DNA from 4 places in the Pectobacterium sp. HCp5_1 genome. Region 4 is predicted to be linked to each of the others. Evidence: predicted binding sites of a transcription regulator. Region 4 holds the regulator's gene; each other region holds the start of a gene.

Region 1 (4,148 bases), on a different contig from region 4:
GGATAGCACCTGCGTATCAGGCACCTTATACACCAGCTCGGTCAGGATTCGCTGAATATCGCTATAGTGGCTGGGGTCGCCCTGACGAAAATACAGTTCTGGTGCAATAGCCATATAGCCTTGTTTGGCCAGCCTGCGGCAAACGTCCTGAATGTGTTGATGAACGCCGAAAATCTCCTGCACCACCAGGATGATAGGAAGCGGCTTGTCATGGTTCGCCGGTCTGGCGATATACGCAGGCAACTGCTCACCCTGAGAAGAAATAGTGGTTTCACTGGCAATGATACCGACAGAATCCGTCGTAATGATGGAGGAGGTCTGCGGTTCTACCGCCGGGGATAGCCCCTGAGGAAGATGTTTGAAGGTCGTCTGTTCATCAGTCTTCATTACGCGCACTCCTGTTATCGATGAATCGTAGTTAGCCGTATTCTGCCTACAGCGTATTGAGATAGTCTTCGAAGCGTTTCCCTTTCTCTGGTCTGAAGTATAGGCCGGTCTCTGCCATTGAAGTGATGTTATCGACCCTTAGATTGCGAAAATCTGAGCGAGTTTCACACCATATCGTGAGTAACCACACAGCATCAAACAGAGTTAACCCGAGAGGACGAGCGATTCTATCGCTCTCTCTTCCTTGCAGATCAACATAGGCAATGCGTAGTTGGAGCCTGTTGCGAATAGCGAGGCGAATAAAGGCCAGGTGCTTTATGGCTTTCTCACTTTCCTCGGTATGTCGGGAAACCGCTCTGAGAGGAAGCGACTTATAACTATCAGATTTTTTGACATCAATCACTGCGCTGATTTTTGCTGAAACCCGGCTGGCTGCTGCGGAAAGCATGTTATCGCCTCGAGCCGCTACCAGCCGCATTCCCAGCATAATGGCGTCCAGCTCATCTGGGTCAAAATTCAGCGGGGGCAGGAAGTAGTCTTTTTCAAGTATGTAACCGAGCCCCGATTCACCGCGAATTGGGGCGCCGATGCTTTGTAGCGCCGCCATATCCCTGTAGATCGTTCTGACTGATACATTCAACGCTTGGGCTAATATTTCCGCTGATACCGGGTGCACGCGGCCGCGAAGATGGTCGAGTAGAGAGAATAGCCGAATAGTTTTCATGAGAAGAGATTACACCACCCTGACAAGTTCTGTCAGGGTGGTGTAATACGATTCAGGCTTCATATCATCATGATAACGGAGTTCATAATGGCTACCCCATGTTACGAAATCGTCACTTATACCGTGAAAACTCAGCAAGAGGCCGACTCAGCGCGCGTATCAGCACAACGTCTGCTAAAGCATTTCCCTGGGTTTATCGACTGGATCGCATTTTCAGGCATCGATCTCTCCGCCGAGCGTGTCGATCTTGTGGTGTGGCATAGTCTTGACGCTGCACGGGCTGCGGCAAAAGCGGTTGAAAGCCAGCCTGAATTTTCCTGTTTCAGAGCTTCTGTCAACGGGCTGCATAGCATGGGGCACTACACCGTTCAAATGGCGGACGCACCGTCAGTCACAAGCAGAGGCGGTATCGAAATAGGGCGATTTCGTCTCAAGCAGGGTATTCAGGAGAGTGACATGCGCCAGGCGTATAATCAGATGGTAGAACGTCACCTTTCACTTCAGCCGGGTTGGAAAAGCCAGCATTTAGTCAGTCTGGATAACGGCATTTTTATCGATCTTGCCTTTGCCGACAATCAGCAGTGCGCAGAAGCCATTTGTGCGTCCTGGCAAGGGGAAGTTCTATGTGATGCCTTTCTGGAAATGATTGAACCAGAGAGTATTGAGTTTGGTTCGTTGTCGTAACTAATAAGGTTAAAGAATCTACACTAGAAGACAATTAATCGGCAAAAATGAATTCCCTACCCAATAAATAGTGATTTGTATCAAATTTTTTATGTATGTTGATGTTTGTTTCTTTTTCATCGGTGACTCTCGTCACTTAAAAAAACGTCATGATGCGCTAGAGTCTTTTTATTGAACGGACGCTGACTGGCTGCGAAAGGCAGCATAGATGAAGCGTCCGGCGCGATTTCTCTGAATACCCAATTGATTGCCCGGGAGGCAGTTATGTCTACATCTGATGTGTTCCATCTTGGTCTGGTCAAGAACGATTTACAGGGCGCGACGCTGGCTATCGTCCCCGGCGATCCTGAGCGTGTTGAAAAAATTGCTCGCCTGATGGATAACCCGGTACATCTGGCATCACACCGTGAATTTACGTCCTGGCGTGCGGAGCTGGACGGCAAGGCAGTGATTGTTTGCTCGACCGGTATCGGCGGCCCGTCAACGTCAATCGCGGTAGAAGAATTGGCGCAGCTCGGCATCCGTACTTTCCTGCGCGTCGGTACGACGGGGGCGATTCAGTCCGGTATCAATGTCGGGGATGTGCTAGTAACCACGGCAGCCGTTCGCCTTGACGGGGCCAGCCTGCACTTCGCGCCAATGGAATTCCCGGCCGTGGCTGATTTCGGCTGTACCACCGCGCTGGTGGAAGCGGCGAAGGCGTCGGGGGCGGCGTTGCACGTGGGCATCACCGCGTCTTCCGATACGTTCTATCCCGGTCAGGAACGCTATGACACCTTCTCTGGACGCGTTGTCCGTCGCTTCCGAGGTTCGATGGAAGAGTGGCAGAGCATGGGCGTGCTGAACTATGAAATGGAATCCGCCACGCTGTTGACGATGTGCGCCAGTCAGGGGCTGAAAGCGGGCATGATCGCGGGCGTGATCGTGAACCGTACCCAGCAGGAAATCCCGGATGCGGCGACCATGAAGCTGGCCGAAACCACCGTCATCAAGGTGTTGCTGGACGCGACTCGTCGTTTGTTAGCCGCTGAATAAGCACAAAAATTGATGGTATTTTGGGCTGGTCATCGTCGATGCCAGCCCGTATCCTGATATACCCGTCATTCTTCAAGCTGCATGTGCGTTGGCTGCGTTCGCTCACCCGAATCACTTACTTGAGTAAGCTCATCGGGATTCCTTCTCTTGCCGCCTTCCTGCAACTTGAATTATTTAGGGTATACACTAAATAGCTCAAGTTGCCTTGCTCGCCTTTCAACCTCGCAAGGAGATGTATGACCGAACCAACGTTGCTTCATCCCTCTTTATTACCGCTGGACGGCGGAATCAATTTCCGCGATTTAGGCGGCAACCGCGCTGCTGATGGGCGGCTTATCCGACACGGTAAACTTTTTCGCTCCGGCTCGCTCGATCTGCTGAGTCAGGCTGACTGCGAACACCTTGCTGGCGTGCCGATTTCTCACGTGGTGGATTATCGGGATGCCGATGAAATTGCGCAGAAGCCCGACGTCTTGTGGACGGGGGCCAACTACCACGCTTACCCAGCCAATCCATTGCGCCATGAAGTGACGGCTAATCTGGATTCATTGGGATCCGATGTACTGGCGGCGTTTGATTCCCGCGCATTCATGTTGGAGCTTTACCGCCGTCTGCCTTTCAATAATTCGGCCTATAAACAACTGGTATCGCTGCTATTGCGGCCGGATGAGGGCGGGCTGGTACAGCACTGCGCTGTCGGTAAAGATCGCACCGGTATCGGTTCGGCGCTGGTGATGTTTGCGCTGGGGGCAGATGAGCAGACGGTGATGGAAGATTACTTGCTCACCGAGACGACACTGACGCCATTCCGCCAGCAGCTACTGACACATCTGTCGGCAACGCTGAATGAGAAAGCGCTGGGACAGTTCTCTTATGTGTTGTCGGTGCAGGAAGAGTTCATCGTGACGGCGTTGCAGGCTATCTACGAACGGCATGGCTCAATCGATAGCTGGCTTGAGGCGGAATACGGTCTGGATAATCGCGCGCGGAACTATTTGCAGGATAAATACTTGGCGTAAAGTTTTCTTCATCTTATTCGGCAAATCTCTTCGCAGAACAGAAACGGTGGTAATGGAATAGAAGAGTAAAGCGTTTGCGCCATGGACAAAAACGTTGAGAACGTTTTTGAACGTCGCTAGCGACGGCCCTGAAAGGGTGAATCTCAGAGATGAGATTCATATTCGCGCAAGTCGAGCGTACATGGACGTATTCACAGCGTCTTTACGATCTATCCATTATCACCGCGCGACTGATTTTTTCAGCAACAAAGGCCGGTCAACTGACCGGCCTTTGTTTTGTCGTGTAGTTTTTTGCTGGA
Region 2 (4,148 bases), on a different contig from region 4:
GCTGAAAGTATTGCGAAGGCCGTTGACGGCGTGAAAAGCGTCAAGAACGACCTAGCAGTGAAATAACCGTCGCCATACCGTACAGGGTTATCCGTAATCGCGGATAACCCTACCTAATCCGCACAATAAAACACCACTTGTGGATACGCAGTCAGGACGCATGAAGCGCGTCAGGATGACCACCATGATTTTTCATTTTTTGTCTGGTAAGGAGAGCGTATGTTTCGTTGGGGCATTATATTTTTAGTCATCGCACTGATCGCGGCAGCACTGGGCTTCGGCGGATTGGCCGGTACAGCAGCTGGCGCGGCGAAAATCGTCTTTGTAGTCGGTATTATTCTGTTTCTGGTTAGCTTGTTCACGGGTCGAAAACGGCCGTAGCACAGCACCTTCTTTCATTCTTTCTCCACGGAAAGAAATGTCATACAGAGCACACAGCCGCGCCACGCGGCTGTCATATTTTACCGGCACATGATACAAATCTTTGACTAATACGACCCGCGTATTTGCTGCATTTCGACAGTTTATCAGGAGGGTTATGATGAATAGCGATATCGTTGTTGGCAAATGGAAACAGTGGAAAGGGAATTTCCTGGCACTGTGGGCTGATTGGTTTGACAGCGACTGTGCCTGGCTGGAAGGGAGTAATGATTACCTGTCCGGCGTCTTGCAAGAGGGTTACGGAAAAGCGCACGAAGAGGTATCCTCAGAGAAAACCACGCTACACTGAGGCCTCACCGCAACGACCAGTCCGATTCTGCCATGAGGCTTTGGCAGGGTATTACTTGGGCGTAGATTAGGTCGCCTCATCTTGACGGGCCTAATCTTGACGGAGAGAAGCAACGTGCTTTCTGAACGACACCGCTTTATCGATACCCACTGCCATTTCGATTTCCCCTTATTCTATGATGATGCACCGGAAAGCTTACGTCTGGCGCAAGACGCTGGGGTTGAGCGCATCATTATTCCGGCTGTGGCTTCTCAGCATTTTGAGCGCGTGTTGACGCTCGCTCGTACCTACTCTCCACTTTATGCCGCACTGGGTCTTCACCCGCTTTATATCGCTGAACATCAGGAAAGCGACCTGCTCCGTCTGGAAGAGGAACTGCGCCAGTTGCCTGTAACGCTGGTGGCGGTGGGGGAGATTGGGTTGGATCTCTATATGCCGGAACCGCAGTTTGAGCGACAGCTTACCTTTCTTGAGGCTCAGCTTCGGCTGGCGAAAAAATACGATCTCCCGACGATCCTGCACTCGCGACGTAGCCACGACAGGCTGGCGCAATTGCTCCGCCGTATCGACGTGCCGCGTACTGGCGTAGTTCATGGGTTTGCAGGCAGCCTGGCGCAGGCGCAGGCCTTTATCCGGCTGGGTTATTACATCGGCGTGGGGGGAACCATTACCTATGACAGAGCGAACAAAACGCGCCAGGCGATCGCGCGGTTGCCGTTAGATCGGTTGCTGCTGGAAACTGACGCGCCCGATATGCCGATGAGTGGCTATCAGGGGCAGCCCAACCGACCCGAGCGTATTTCGTGCGCGTTTCAAACGCTGTGTGAGCTACGTGCAGAACCGCCTGAAGAGATTGCCGAGGCGCTGTGGCAGAATTCATTCAAACTGTTTGGGCGGCTCACTCCGACATAACACCGCTACCGTTATGCTGCAACCATTCCCCGAAAGAGGAAGCCTGTTTGCTTCCGCTTTTCTCTTATTTCTGTGCAACAGCAGACAGAACAGTCATTCCGATTTCATATATCATCCATCAAATTGTGACGTAGATCACTTTTCAGCATTTTTGACTGTTCGATGTTGTGTGTATTTGTGACATAAATTAGCGACCTTTTCGGGCCACTCTTTATAATCGGCTCGCCAGGGCGTACTTACCGTTCTGGCGAAATGATTTTTTATTCTGTTTTCACTTTTTTCACGCGTTATAGGGAACTGCACATGCAACTCGTTATGAGTCTCATCGGCATGCTTGTTCTGATTTTGTTCGCGGTTATGTTGTCCAGTAATCGTAAAGCGATCAGATTGCGCACCGTAGTTGGTGCTTTCATTCTTCAGATTGGTATCGGTGCGCTGGTGTTGTATGTGCCAGTAGGACGCAAAATTCTGGAAGGACTGACGGGCGGTGTAGCAAACGTTATCGCCTACGGAAACCAAGGGGTTTCATTCATTTTTGGCGGTCTGGTTTCCGACAAAATGTTCGAAGTCTTTGGCGGTGGTGGGTTTGTTTTCGCATTCCGTGTTTTACCGATCATCGTCTTTTTCTCTTCCCTTGTGGCGGTACTGTATTACATGGGTGTGATGCAGTGGGTCATCCGTCTATTAGGCGGCGGGTTGCAGAAACTGTTGGGAACCTCCCGTACTGAATCGCTCTCTGCAACAGCCAACATCTTTGTTGGTCAAACGGAAGCGCCGCTGGTGGTTCGTCCCTATATCGCCAACATGACGCGTTCTGAGCTGTTTGCGGTGATGTGCGGTGGATTGGCTTCCATTGCGGGATCGGTGATGGCGGGTTATGCCCAGATGGGCGTGCCGCTGGACTACCTGATTGCGGCCTCCTTTATGGCGGCACCGGGTGGATTGCTGTTCGCCAAACTGATGGTGCCGGAAACGGAGAAAACGCACGATCATGACGAGATGGTTGGCTTTGTCGATGAAGACGATCGCCCGGCTAACGTCATCGATGCAGCGGCAAGCGGCGCGGCGTCCGGTATGCAACTGGCGCTGAATGTGGGCGCGATGCTGCTGGCTTTTGTCGCGTTGATTGCTCTTCTTAACGGCATTCTGGGCGGTATCGGTGGCTGGTTTGATTATCCGCAACTGTCGCTGCAACTGATTCTGGGATGGGTGTTCTCGCCCGTCGCTTTCTTGATCGGTGTACCGTGGCATGAAGCAACGGTTGCGGGCTCGTTCATTGGGCAAAAACTGATCGTCAACGAGTTCGTCGCTTACATGAATTTCAGCGAGTACCTGAAGGCAGATGATGTGGTTGCCGCTGCGGGCTTGCAGGTTCTGTCGGATCATACCAAAGCTGTGATTTCGTTCGCGCTGTGCGGCTTTGCTAACCTTTCGTCTATTGCTATCCTTATTGGAGGTTTGGGCAGTATGGCACCGACTCGGCGTCAGGATATTGCCCGCTTGGGTTTGAAAGCGGTTGCGGCAGGTACGCTTTCTAACCTGATGAGCGCCTGCATCGCAGGGTTCTTCCTGACCCTGTAAATGTAACCAGGCATTCTTGCAGTAGCGAGATGATGGGCGGCGAAAGTCGCCCATTGTTCGTTTAAGTCCCTACATTTTTCAGGGATTAAACGTGGCCTATGCAGCATTTACCGAATGCAGGTGCGATATGCTTGCCTGAGTTGGAGCAACATGCTTTCTGCTTTTATTGATGATGTTGAATGGATTACTTTTCCACGGGCAACGGACGGTGCCGCCTACCCAGGTATTACTGCTCGCTGCCATTTCCATTTGTCTGCCTACGACGACGCGCTTTTTGCCGAGGCGAACATTCCTTTCTCCGACGCGCTAGAACGCGCCGTACCGAAACGCCGCGCCGAATTTCTGGCCGGGCGCTGTGTCGCCAAACACGTGTTAAATAAGCTGGAACACCCTGATTTTGTTCTGCATAGCGGGGAAGACCGCTCGCCGCAGTGGCCGGGTAATATTGCCGGTTCGCTGAGCCATAACAAAGACAGCGTACTCTGCGCCGCACATTTACGGAGCGATGCGCTATCGTGCGTGGGGGTGGATATCGAAGGATTTATGTCTGACGAACGTGCGCAATCGCTGTGGCCCGGCATCATTGGTGATGAAGAATTCCAGTGGTTTCAGGAGCGGGAAGAAGCATTTAGCTGTTTGCTGACAATCAGCTTCTCAGCGAAGGAGAGCCTGTTTAAGGCGCTTTACCCGCAGGTCAGGCACTATTTCGATTTTCTGGATGCCAGACTAGTGGCGCTGGATATCACTAAACGCGAGTTTGAGCTGGAACTGCTGACCGATCTGACGCCGACGTTTTACGCCGGACGCCGTTTTAAAGGCGCGTATTTGTTAAGAGAGTACGATGTCACCACGTTTCTCTGCTGCTAAAAAAGCCCGCGTTAGCGGGCTAGAGTTATTGATCAGAACTTATAGCTCACGCCGCCGT
Region 3 (4,148 bases), on a different contig from region 4:
CATACATTTCCAGCGCCATATTCAGCGATTCAATGGATTCCATATCAAGGTGGTTGGTTGGTTCATCCATCACCAGAATATTCGGACGCTGCATCATCAGCTTACCGAACAGCATGCGGCCTTTTTCACCACCGGATAACACCTTCACTTTCTTCTTGATATCATCCTGGCTGAACAGTAAACGGCCGAGTATGCTGCGCACAGCTTGCTCGTCGTCTTTTTCCTGCTTCCACTGGCTCATCCAGTCAAAAACGGTCAGCGTCTCATCGAATTCGTATTCGTGATCCTGCGCGTAGTAGCCAATTTTTGAGTTTTCAGACCATTTCACCGTACCGCTATCCGGCTCAACATCACCGACCAGCGTTTTCAGCAATGTCGATTTACCGATACCGTTGGCACCCAGAATAGCGACTTTCTCACCCACTTCGACCATCAGACCCAGCTTGCTAAACAGCGGGCCATTATCAAAACCTTTGCTCAACGCTTCAACTTCCAGCGCATTACGGAACAGTTTCTTATCCTGATCAAAACGGATAAACGGGTTTTGACGGCTGGACGCTTTCACTTCATCCAGTTGGATTTTATCGATCTGGCGTGCGCGCGATGTCGCCTGTTTGGATTTAGAGGCGTTGGCGCTAAAGCGGCTGACGAACGATTGCAGTTCGGAAATCTGCGCTTTCTTCTTGGCGTTATCGGCCAGCAAACGCTCACGGGCCTGCGTCGCTGCTGTCATGTACTCATCATAGTTGCCAGGGTAAATACGCAGTTCGCCGTAGTCCAGATCCGCCATATGCGTACAAACCATGTTCAGGAAGTGACGGTCATGCGAGATGATGATCATGGTGCTGTTACGCTCGTTCAGCACTTGCTCCAACCAACGGATCGTATCGATATCCAGGTTGTTGGTCGGTTCGTCGAGCAGCAGGATATCGGGATCGGCAAACAGCGCCTGCGCCAACAGGACACGCAGTTTCCAGCCGGGAGCAATCTCACTCATCAAGCCATAGTGCTGCTCAACGGGAATTCCCACGCCCAGCAACAGTTCGCCCGCACGCGATTCTGCGCTGTAGCCATCCATCTCACCATACTGCACTTCCAGATCGGCAACTTTGTAGCCGTCGGCTTCGCTCATTTCAGCCAATGAATAGATACGGTCGCGCTCTTCTTTTACCGCCCACAGCTCGCCGTGGCCCATGATAACGGTATCCAGCACGCTGTATTTTTCAAAAGCGAACTGATCCTGACGCAGTTTACCCAGACGTTCATTAGGATCGAGGAAGACGTTACCGCCGCTCGGCACCAGATCGCCGCCGAGAATCTTCATGAATGTAGATTTACCGCAGCCATTTGCGCCAATCAAACCGTAACGGTTACCGCCGCCAAATTTAACGGAAATGTTTTCAAACAACGGCTTGCTGCCGAACTGCATGGTGATATTGTTGGTACTTAACACAGCACTTATACTCGAGTCGGAATGTGATTTGGCGCGCATTATGCCACAAGCGCGCGATAGGATCGCGGTTAGTTTTGAGTAATATTTAAGCGATAGCGCATACAGGAGAGAAATGCGATGCCTATAGTACGTCGTTTCAAACAGGTCGACGTTTTCACCCAGCAGTCTTTCAAGGGCAATCCGCTTGCCGTCATTATGGAGGCGAAGGGATTAACCGATGCGCAAATGCAGGAGATCGCTCGCTGGACAAACCTGTCAGAAACCACGTTTGTCCTGCCAGCCACCGATCCTTTAGCGGATTACCATGTTCGTATTTTTACGCCAGAATCGGAAATGCCGTTTGCCGGACACCCTACCCTAGGCACCGCACACGCCATGCTGGAAGAAGGATTGCGCTCTAAATCCCCAGGTCAGTTAGTGCAACAGTGCGGCGTTGGCTTAGTGCCAATTAATATTAATGATGACGGCAGTCTGGCTTTTCACGCGCCGCAGGCCACCATGGTTCCGTTTGGTGATGAGCATGCGCCACTGCTGGAAAAAACGCTGGGCATTACTGGTTTGGGTAGTGCTGCTATCGATAACTGCTACCCGCCCACCGCGGTGCACATGGGCATTCGCTGGCTTGTGGTTCGCGTCGACAGCGCCGGCACCTGTCTGAACATCACACCCGATGCAGACGCGCTCTCAGCCGTGCAAGACCTCAGCCAGACTAACGGCATCGCCATCTATGGTCCACACGATAATGCGACGCCAGCCGATTATGAAGTTCGTGCGTTCTACATCGAACGTGGCCATCTCAAAGAAGATCCGGTTACCGGCAGTGCCAACGCCTGTCTGGCGGCGCTGCTTCGCCAACAGCATTCTATCAATAACGTCACCGCGCCACTCAGCTACCTTGCGCGACAGGGTACAATGCTGCACTGCGATGGCCGGATTACCGTCACTTACCTGAACGATGAACCGTGGATCGGCGGGCACAGCGTCACGATCGTTGACGGTACCTTGCAGGGATAAGGGAGGGATTTTATGGAAACGCCGGTTGTAGATCCGTTATTTGCAGACAAACTGTATGAGCTACGTCATCAGCCCCATCTGCGCCTAACGATACAAGAAGAGAGCGATGCCGATGCGCTCTTTACCCTGATTCAGCAGGAAAAAGTGCGCTTACGGCGTACTTTACCCTGGCCGGATTCCGTCAAAAGCGTCAATGACACGCGTGAAACCATTCGCGCCAACAGAAAGGCCTTCTTCGACAAAACGGCCGCCGTGTACATGATCCGCTGGGACGACGCGCTGGCTGGCATCGTCTCCTTCAACACGATTCAGGATAAAGAAGGCGTCATCGGCTATTGGATCGCCGAAGCCTTTGAAGGCAAAGGCATCGTTTCTCAGGCTGTCAGCACACTGATAGCCGCCTATACCGATGCGAACCTCGTTGAGCGCTGCGTCATCAGAGCCTCAACCGCCAACACGCGTAGCAACGCTGTCGCTCAACGGCTTGGCTTCCGCTTTCACCACACGGAGAAAGACGCCGAGCAGATTGGCGAGCAGTGGTTCGATCACAATATTTATCACTACCCCGCCTGATATGACCTCACATGCTTTCCATCAACTGATGCGCTGACCTTCCGGCTGCGTATCAGGTTCTTTCGCTCCACGACGTGTTTCATTTATCGTGTCGTTATATTTTTGTGACTAACATCACAAAAATGTTGAAATCCGATCTCATCTTCGCTACCATTAAAAACGTGATGAACATCACACTTAACTAACCCGTTAGAGGAGTCTGATAATGAAAACTTTTCGTAAAATCAGCAAATTCTTTAAAAGAATGGGAGATGTTTATGTCAGTTACTGTGAACGTATTGGGTCAATCATCAGCCCGTTCTGATTGTGATATAAACAATCTCTAAAGCCGCCTCCTACAGGCGGCTTTTGTTTTTTCAGCCTCTCTGCCCCCCTGCTCATCCCCCTTTCCTTTTTGTCTACCCACACGTCGCAGATTTGTGCAGCACGCCGCATGCCTGAACATTCTCTTTTAAAAACAGCTCAATGCATTTTCCTTTCACGGCAAAACCATCGTTAACAGACTATGCTTTTCTCTAGCTGTACTTGCTTCGCGTCCCCGACGTCTGCGCTAAAAGATAAAAAGGACATGACTATGAGTAAAGTGAAACAACAGGATATTGACCGTCTGATCGAACTGGTCGGCGGGCGTGAGAACATCGCGGCGGTCACACACTGCATCACTCGTCTCCGCTTCGTCTTGCACGACTCGTCCAAAGCCCATCCCAAGAACATCGAAGAGCTACGTATTGTTAAAGGATGTTTTACCAACGCCGGACAATTTCAGGTCGTGATCGGCACCAATGTGGATGAGTATTACAAGGCGCTGCTCGCCACCACGGGAAAAGGCGAGATGAATAAGGAAGAAGCCAAAGTCGCCGCTCGCCAGAACATGAGCTGGTTTGAACGCAGTATTTCACACTTTGCCGAGATCTTTTTTCCGCTGCTTCCCGCGCTCATCAGCGGGGGCTTGATTCTCGGTGCACGTAACGTCATTGGCGATATCCCGATGCGCGACGGGCAAACGCTGGTACAACTCTACCCAACCTGGCAAACCATCTACGATTTCCTCTGGCTGTTGGGTGAAGCCATCTTCTTCTATCTCCCCGTTGCGGTCTGCTGGTCAACC
Region 4 (4,148 bases):
TAGGGCGACCACAAACACTTCCGTAGCCTGCAAGGAAAAACACGCTCAGTTGCGTGTGGTAAATCTGCCAGTCTTTGAAAGCAGATATCACCGGGTAGGTTGAACGTCGTTGCGAGCGTGGTGATGAAGGCTCGTTTTGACTACTTTACTTCAAGCCCAACATTGCCGTGGGCTTACTATACCCAGTCAGAGAGCGGCTTCCATACCGCAGCCGAAGACCCCATTATCCCCTGAGACATGCACCTCAACTGCTGTGTCATGCATCTGACACACCCCTTTCATGCCGGAGACGGGTACAATGGTTTTTCCGTTTTAGCCCAAATAAGAAGGTATTGAAAAAAATTGCGGGTATTACGGCGGGCATCAAAAGGGTGCTTAAATTATAAATTCATTATTTATAAATAACTTAAGTAAAATATGCTGCTAATTATCGATAACTACGACTCTTTTACCTACAACCTTTACCAATACTTTTGTGAGCTTGGTGCACAGGTTGTGGTGAAGCGTAATGATGAACTGACGCTGCGTGAGATTGAACAGCTTGCGCCTGAGCGGTTGGTCATTTCACCGGGCCCTTGTACGCCGGACGAGGCGGGCATTTCACTGGCTGCAATCCGTCACTTTGCCGATAAATTGCCTATTTTGGGCGTGTGTCTTGGCCATCAGGCGATGGGACAGGCGTTCGGCGCGCGCGTGGTGCGGGCACGACAGGTCATGCACGGGAAAACCTCAGCGATTGCGCATAGCGATACGGGGGTTTTCACGGGGTTGGCACAGCCGTTGACGGTCACCCGTTATCATTCACTCATTATTGATTCCGCCTCGCTACCCGATTGCTTTGAAGTTACGGCCTGGAGCGAACATGAAGGAAAGCGTGATGAGATTATGGGGATTCGCCATCGCGCATTGCCGCTGGAAGGGGTGCAGTTTCACCCAGAGAGCATTCTTAGCCAGCAGGGGCATCAGCTTTTGGATAATTTCCTTAAAATTTAGCGATATAGAAAGTTATTCTCCTCAGTAGCCGATTTAATATTGCCTGCAATTGATTTTTTATGCATATTTATTGACTATATTTTCATTCCGGTATGATGGACAGCAGAGTGAGGCAGCAAATGGCAGCAGAGCAGAAAGCAGTGACACGGGATACTCACGATAAAGTGATTTTGCCAGTTTATGCACCCGCTAAGTTTGTACCCGTGAAAGGTAAAGGGAGTCGCGTCTGGGATCAGGACGGCCGCGAGTATATCGATTTCTCCGGCGGTATTGCGGTTACGGCGCTGGGTCACTGCCATCCTGCATTGGTGAACGCGTTGCAGCAGCAGGGTGAAAAGCTGTGGCACACCAGCAATATTTTCACGAATGAGCCTGCGTTGCGCCTCGCCAGCAAATTGATTGATGCGACTTTTGCTGACCGTGTGTTCTTTGTTAACTCCGGTGCTGAAGCCAACGAAGCTGCCTTTAAGCTGGCGCGTCACTATGCGGTTAAACGCCATAGTCCGTATAAAACCAAGATCATCTCCTTCTACAATGCATTCCATGGTCGGACGCTGTTCACCGTTTCGGTCGGCGGACAGCCTAAATATGCCGATGGTTTCGGGCCTAAGCCTGCCGATATTGTTCATGTTCCCTTCAACGACCTGGCTGCTGTTAAAGCGGTGATGGACGATCACACCTGTGCAGTCGTGCTGGAACCGGTTCAGGGTGAAGGGGGGATTACGCCTGCTACGCCTGAATTTTTACAAGGTGTTCGCGATCTATGCGATCAGCACAAGGCGCTGCTGGTGTTTGATGAAGTGCAGAGCGGAATGGGGCGTACTGGCAAACTATTCAGCTACATGCACTACGGCATTACGCCGGATATTCTCACAACGGCTAAAGCATTGGGCGGTGGTTTCCCAATTAGCGCAATGCTGACGACGGAAGAGATCGCATCGGCTATGACGGTTGGGGTGCACGGCACCACCTATGGCGGCAACCCGCTGGCCTGTGCGGTGGCGGAAGCCGCGCTGGATATTATCAACACGCCAGAAGTGCTGTCAGGCGTGGCGGATCGCCACGATCGCTTTGTCAGTGAGCTTGAGAAAATCAATCAGCAGTTCGGTGTATTCGAACAGGTTCGCGGTATGGGTTTGCTGTTGGGGGCAGAACTGAAACCGCAATGGCATGGTCGTGCGGGCGAGTTTCTGGCGGCGGCAACGTCTCAGGGGCTTATGGTGCTGATGGCTGGGCCGAATGTGATCCGCTTTGTACCGTCGTTGATCATTGATGAAGATGATATTGTGCAGGGGATGGCGAAATTCGCTAAAGCCGTCGCGCAGGTTGTTAACGCAGCAAACTGATTACGTTACGCCATAAAAAAACGTAGGGAACGTTTTTCAGCGTTGCGTTAGCAACGACCCGTAGGGTGGTGAGCAGGAAGCTCGCCATAAAAAAAGCGTGAGGCCGAGGCTTCACGCTTTTTTATTGGTAGGGTACAGCGACAGGGGCTTAGCGAGTGCCGTAAACGACAATCGTTTTACCGTGTGCAGAGATCAGGTTCTGGTCTTCTAACATTTTCAGAATGCGGCCCACGGTTTCACGCGAGCAGCCAACGATTTGCCCAATTTCCTGACGGGTAATTTTTATTTGCATGCCATCTGGATGCGTCATGGCATCAGGTTGTTTGGCCAGGTTGAGTAGGGTTTGGGCAATACGGCCGGTCACATCAAGGAAGGCGAGGTTGCCGACCTTCTCAGAGGTAACCTGAAGTCTGCTTGCCATTTGTGCAGACAGACGCATGAGGATATCCGGGTTAACCTGGATGAGCTGGCGGAATTTTTTATAGGAAATTTCAGCCACTTCACAGGCAGTTTTTGCCCGCACCCAGGCGCTGCGCTCCTGACCTTCTTCAAACAGGCCGAGCTCGCCGATAAAATCGCCCTGATTGAGGTAGGAAAGGATCATTTCCTTGCCTTCTTCATCTTTGATTAGCACTGCGACAGAGCCTTTCACGATGTAGTAAAGCGTTTCTGCTTTTTCACCTTGGTGAATCAGCGTGCTCTTCGATGGATACTTGTGAATATGACAATGGGAAAGGAACCATTCGAGAGTTGGATCTGTTTGCGGTTTGCCGAGAACCATTCGCTATCATCCTCTGTTGTAATTCACTGCGCAAATTACAGGGGTCAGAGTTCCCTGTACGGCGTGTTTTACTGCTAAAAAAATAAAATTCAGTCTAGGCAGAATGACGTCAGGGAATATACTGAAACCACTGTACCCTTTATTTTCCGGTTGCTGCCTTGCCGCACCGTAAACGTGGCTGGGGTATGTCTGGCCAGGCCATCATCTTCTTCGTTTCTGGGTTTGTCCAGAAAAGGTCTATTCTGTTTTCGTTTTAACACAGCTTGAAGGACGTGTCTTGTGTTGTCTCGCTTCAGCATGACAAAGCGCTGATTAACGCTGGTTTTTGTACAGTAACGGTATAAATTTTCAAAAAATTTTTAGTGGAGAGGCATCATGCAGGCACGGGTAAAATGGGTTGAAGGCTTAACGTTTTTAGGCGAATCCGCATCAGGGCATCAGATAGTGATGGACGGCAATTCCGGTGATAAAGCGCCCAGTCCGATGGAAATGGTGTTGATGTCTGTAGGGGGATGCAGCGCGATTGATGTGGTATCGATTCTGCAAAAAGGCCGCAACGATGTAGCGGATTGTGAAGTGAAATTAACGTCAGAGCGTCGGTCTGACGCGCCGCGTTTATTTACCCACATCAATCTGCATTTTATCGTGACGGGAAAAGGGTTGACCGACAAAGTTGTCGAGCGAGCCGTCGTACTGTCGGCGGAAAAATACTGCTCTGTGGCACTGATGCTGGGTAAAGCCGTTGAGGTGACGCACAGCCACGAAATTAGAGTGCTGGAATAATCCCTTTCTCTGGGCACTCATTCTGGTCACTTAAGCCTGCTATTAGTGGAAACACCGGGGGAGGTTCCCGTCGGGAGGCCTCACCCCTGTGGTCGCCCCGTGTATCTCGATGCTTATTCGATGGTTTTCCCTTCAATTAACCGCTGCACCAGCGGCGCCATGATCAATTCCATCGCCAGCCCCATCTTCCCGCCGGGAACGACCAGCGTGTTGATGTGGGAGATAAAGGACCCCTGCAACATGGC

The links. The regulator CRP, encoded in region 4, controls carbon source genes, mostly activating them, when cyclic AMP is high. The targets are predictions, from matches to a motif close to ATGTGANNNNNNTCACAT.
Region 1: the regulator CRP is predicted to act here: its motif matches at 1,864-1,881, upstream of udp (uridine phosphorylase).
Region 2: the regulator CRP is predicted to act here: its motif matches at 1,766-1,783, upstream of Q3A88_RS12475 (NupC/NupG family nucleoside CNT transporter).
Region 3: the regulator CRP is predicted to act here: its motif matches at 1,475-1,492, upstream of Q3A88_RS01805 (ABC-F family ATPase).

The regions. Positions count from the first base shown of each region.
Region 1 covers NZ_JAUMIO010000036.1:29,925-34,072, forward strand. The annotation lists gene Q3A88_RS18660 (dienelactone hydrolase family protein) at 1-387, opposite strand, end outside; gene Q3A88_RS18665 (YafY family protein) at 434-1,111, opposite strand; gene Q3A88_RS18670 (hypothetical protein) at 1,199-1,795, shown strand; gene udp (uridine phosphorylase) at 2,060-2,830, shown strand; gene Q3A88_RS18680 (tyrosine-protein phosphatase) at 3,067-3,849, shown strand.
Region 2 covers NZ_JAUMIO010000016.1:15,425-19,572, forward strand. The annotation lists gene osmY (molecular chaperone OsmY) at 1-66, shown strand, start outside; gene Q3A88_RS12460 (DUF1328 domain-containing protein) at 220-381, shown strand; gene Q3A88_RS12465 (CsbD family protein) at 542-730, shown strand; gene Q3A88_RS12470 (TatD family hydrolase) at 845-1,642, shown strand; gene Q3A88_RS12475 (NupC/NupG family nucleoside CNT transporter) at 1,946-3,223, shown strand; gene Q3A88_RS12480 (4'-phosphopantetheinyl transferase) at 3,374-4,090, shown strand; gene Q3A88_RS12485 (TonB-dependent receptor domain-containing protein) at 4,123-4,148, opposite strand, start outside.
Region 3 covers NZ_JAUMIO010000002.1:62,375-66,522, forward strand. The annotation lists gene Q3A88_RS01805 (ABC-F family ATPase) at 1-1,453, opposite strand, end outside; gene Q3A88_RS01810 (PhzF family phenazine biosynthesis protein) at 1,571-2,467, shown strand; gene Q3A88_RS01815 (GNAT family N-acetyltransferase) at 2,480-3,040, shown strand; gene treB (PTS trehalose transporter subunit IIBC) at 3,615-4,148, shown strand, end outside.
Region 4 covers NZ_JAUMIO010000053.1:10,056-14,203, reverse strand. The annotation lists gene Q3A88_RS20850 (aminodeoxychorismate synthase component II) at 418-993, shown strand; gene Q3A88_RS20845 (aspartate aminotransferase family protein) at 1,113-2,339, shown strand; gene crp (cAMP-activated global transcriptional regulator CRP) at 2,488-3,120, opposite strand; gene Q3A88_RS20835 (OsmC family protein) at 3,496-3,903, shown strand; gene Q3A88_RS20830 (phosphoribulokinase) at 4,017-4,148, opposite strand, start outside.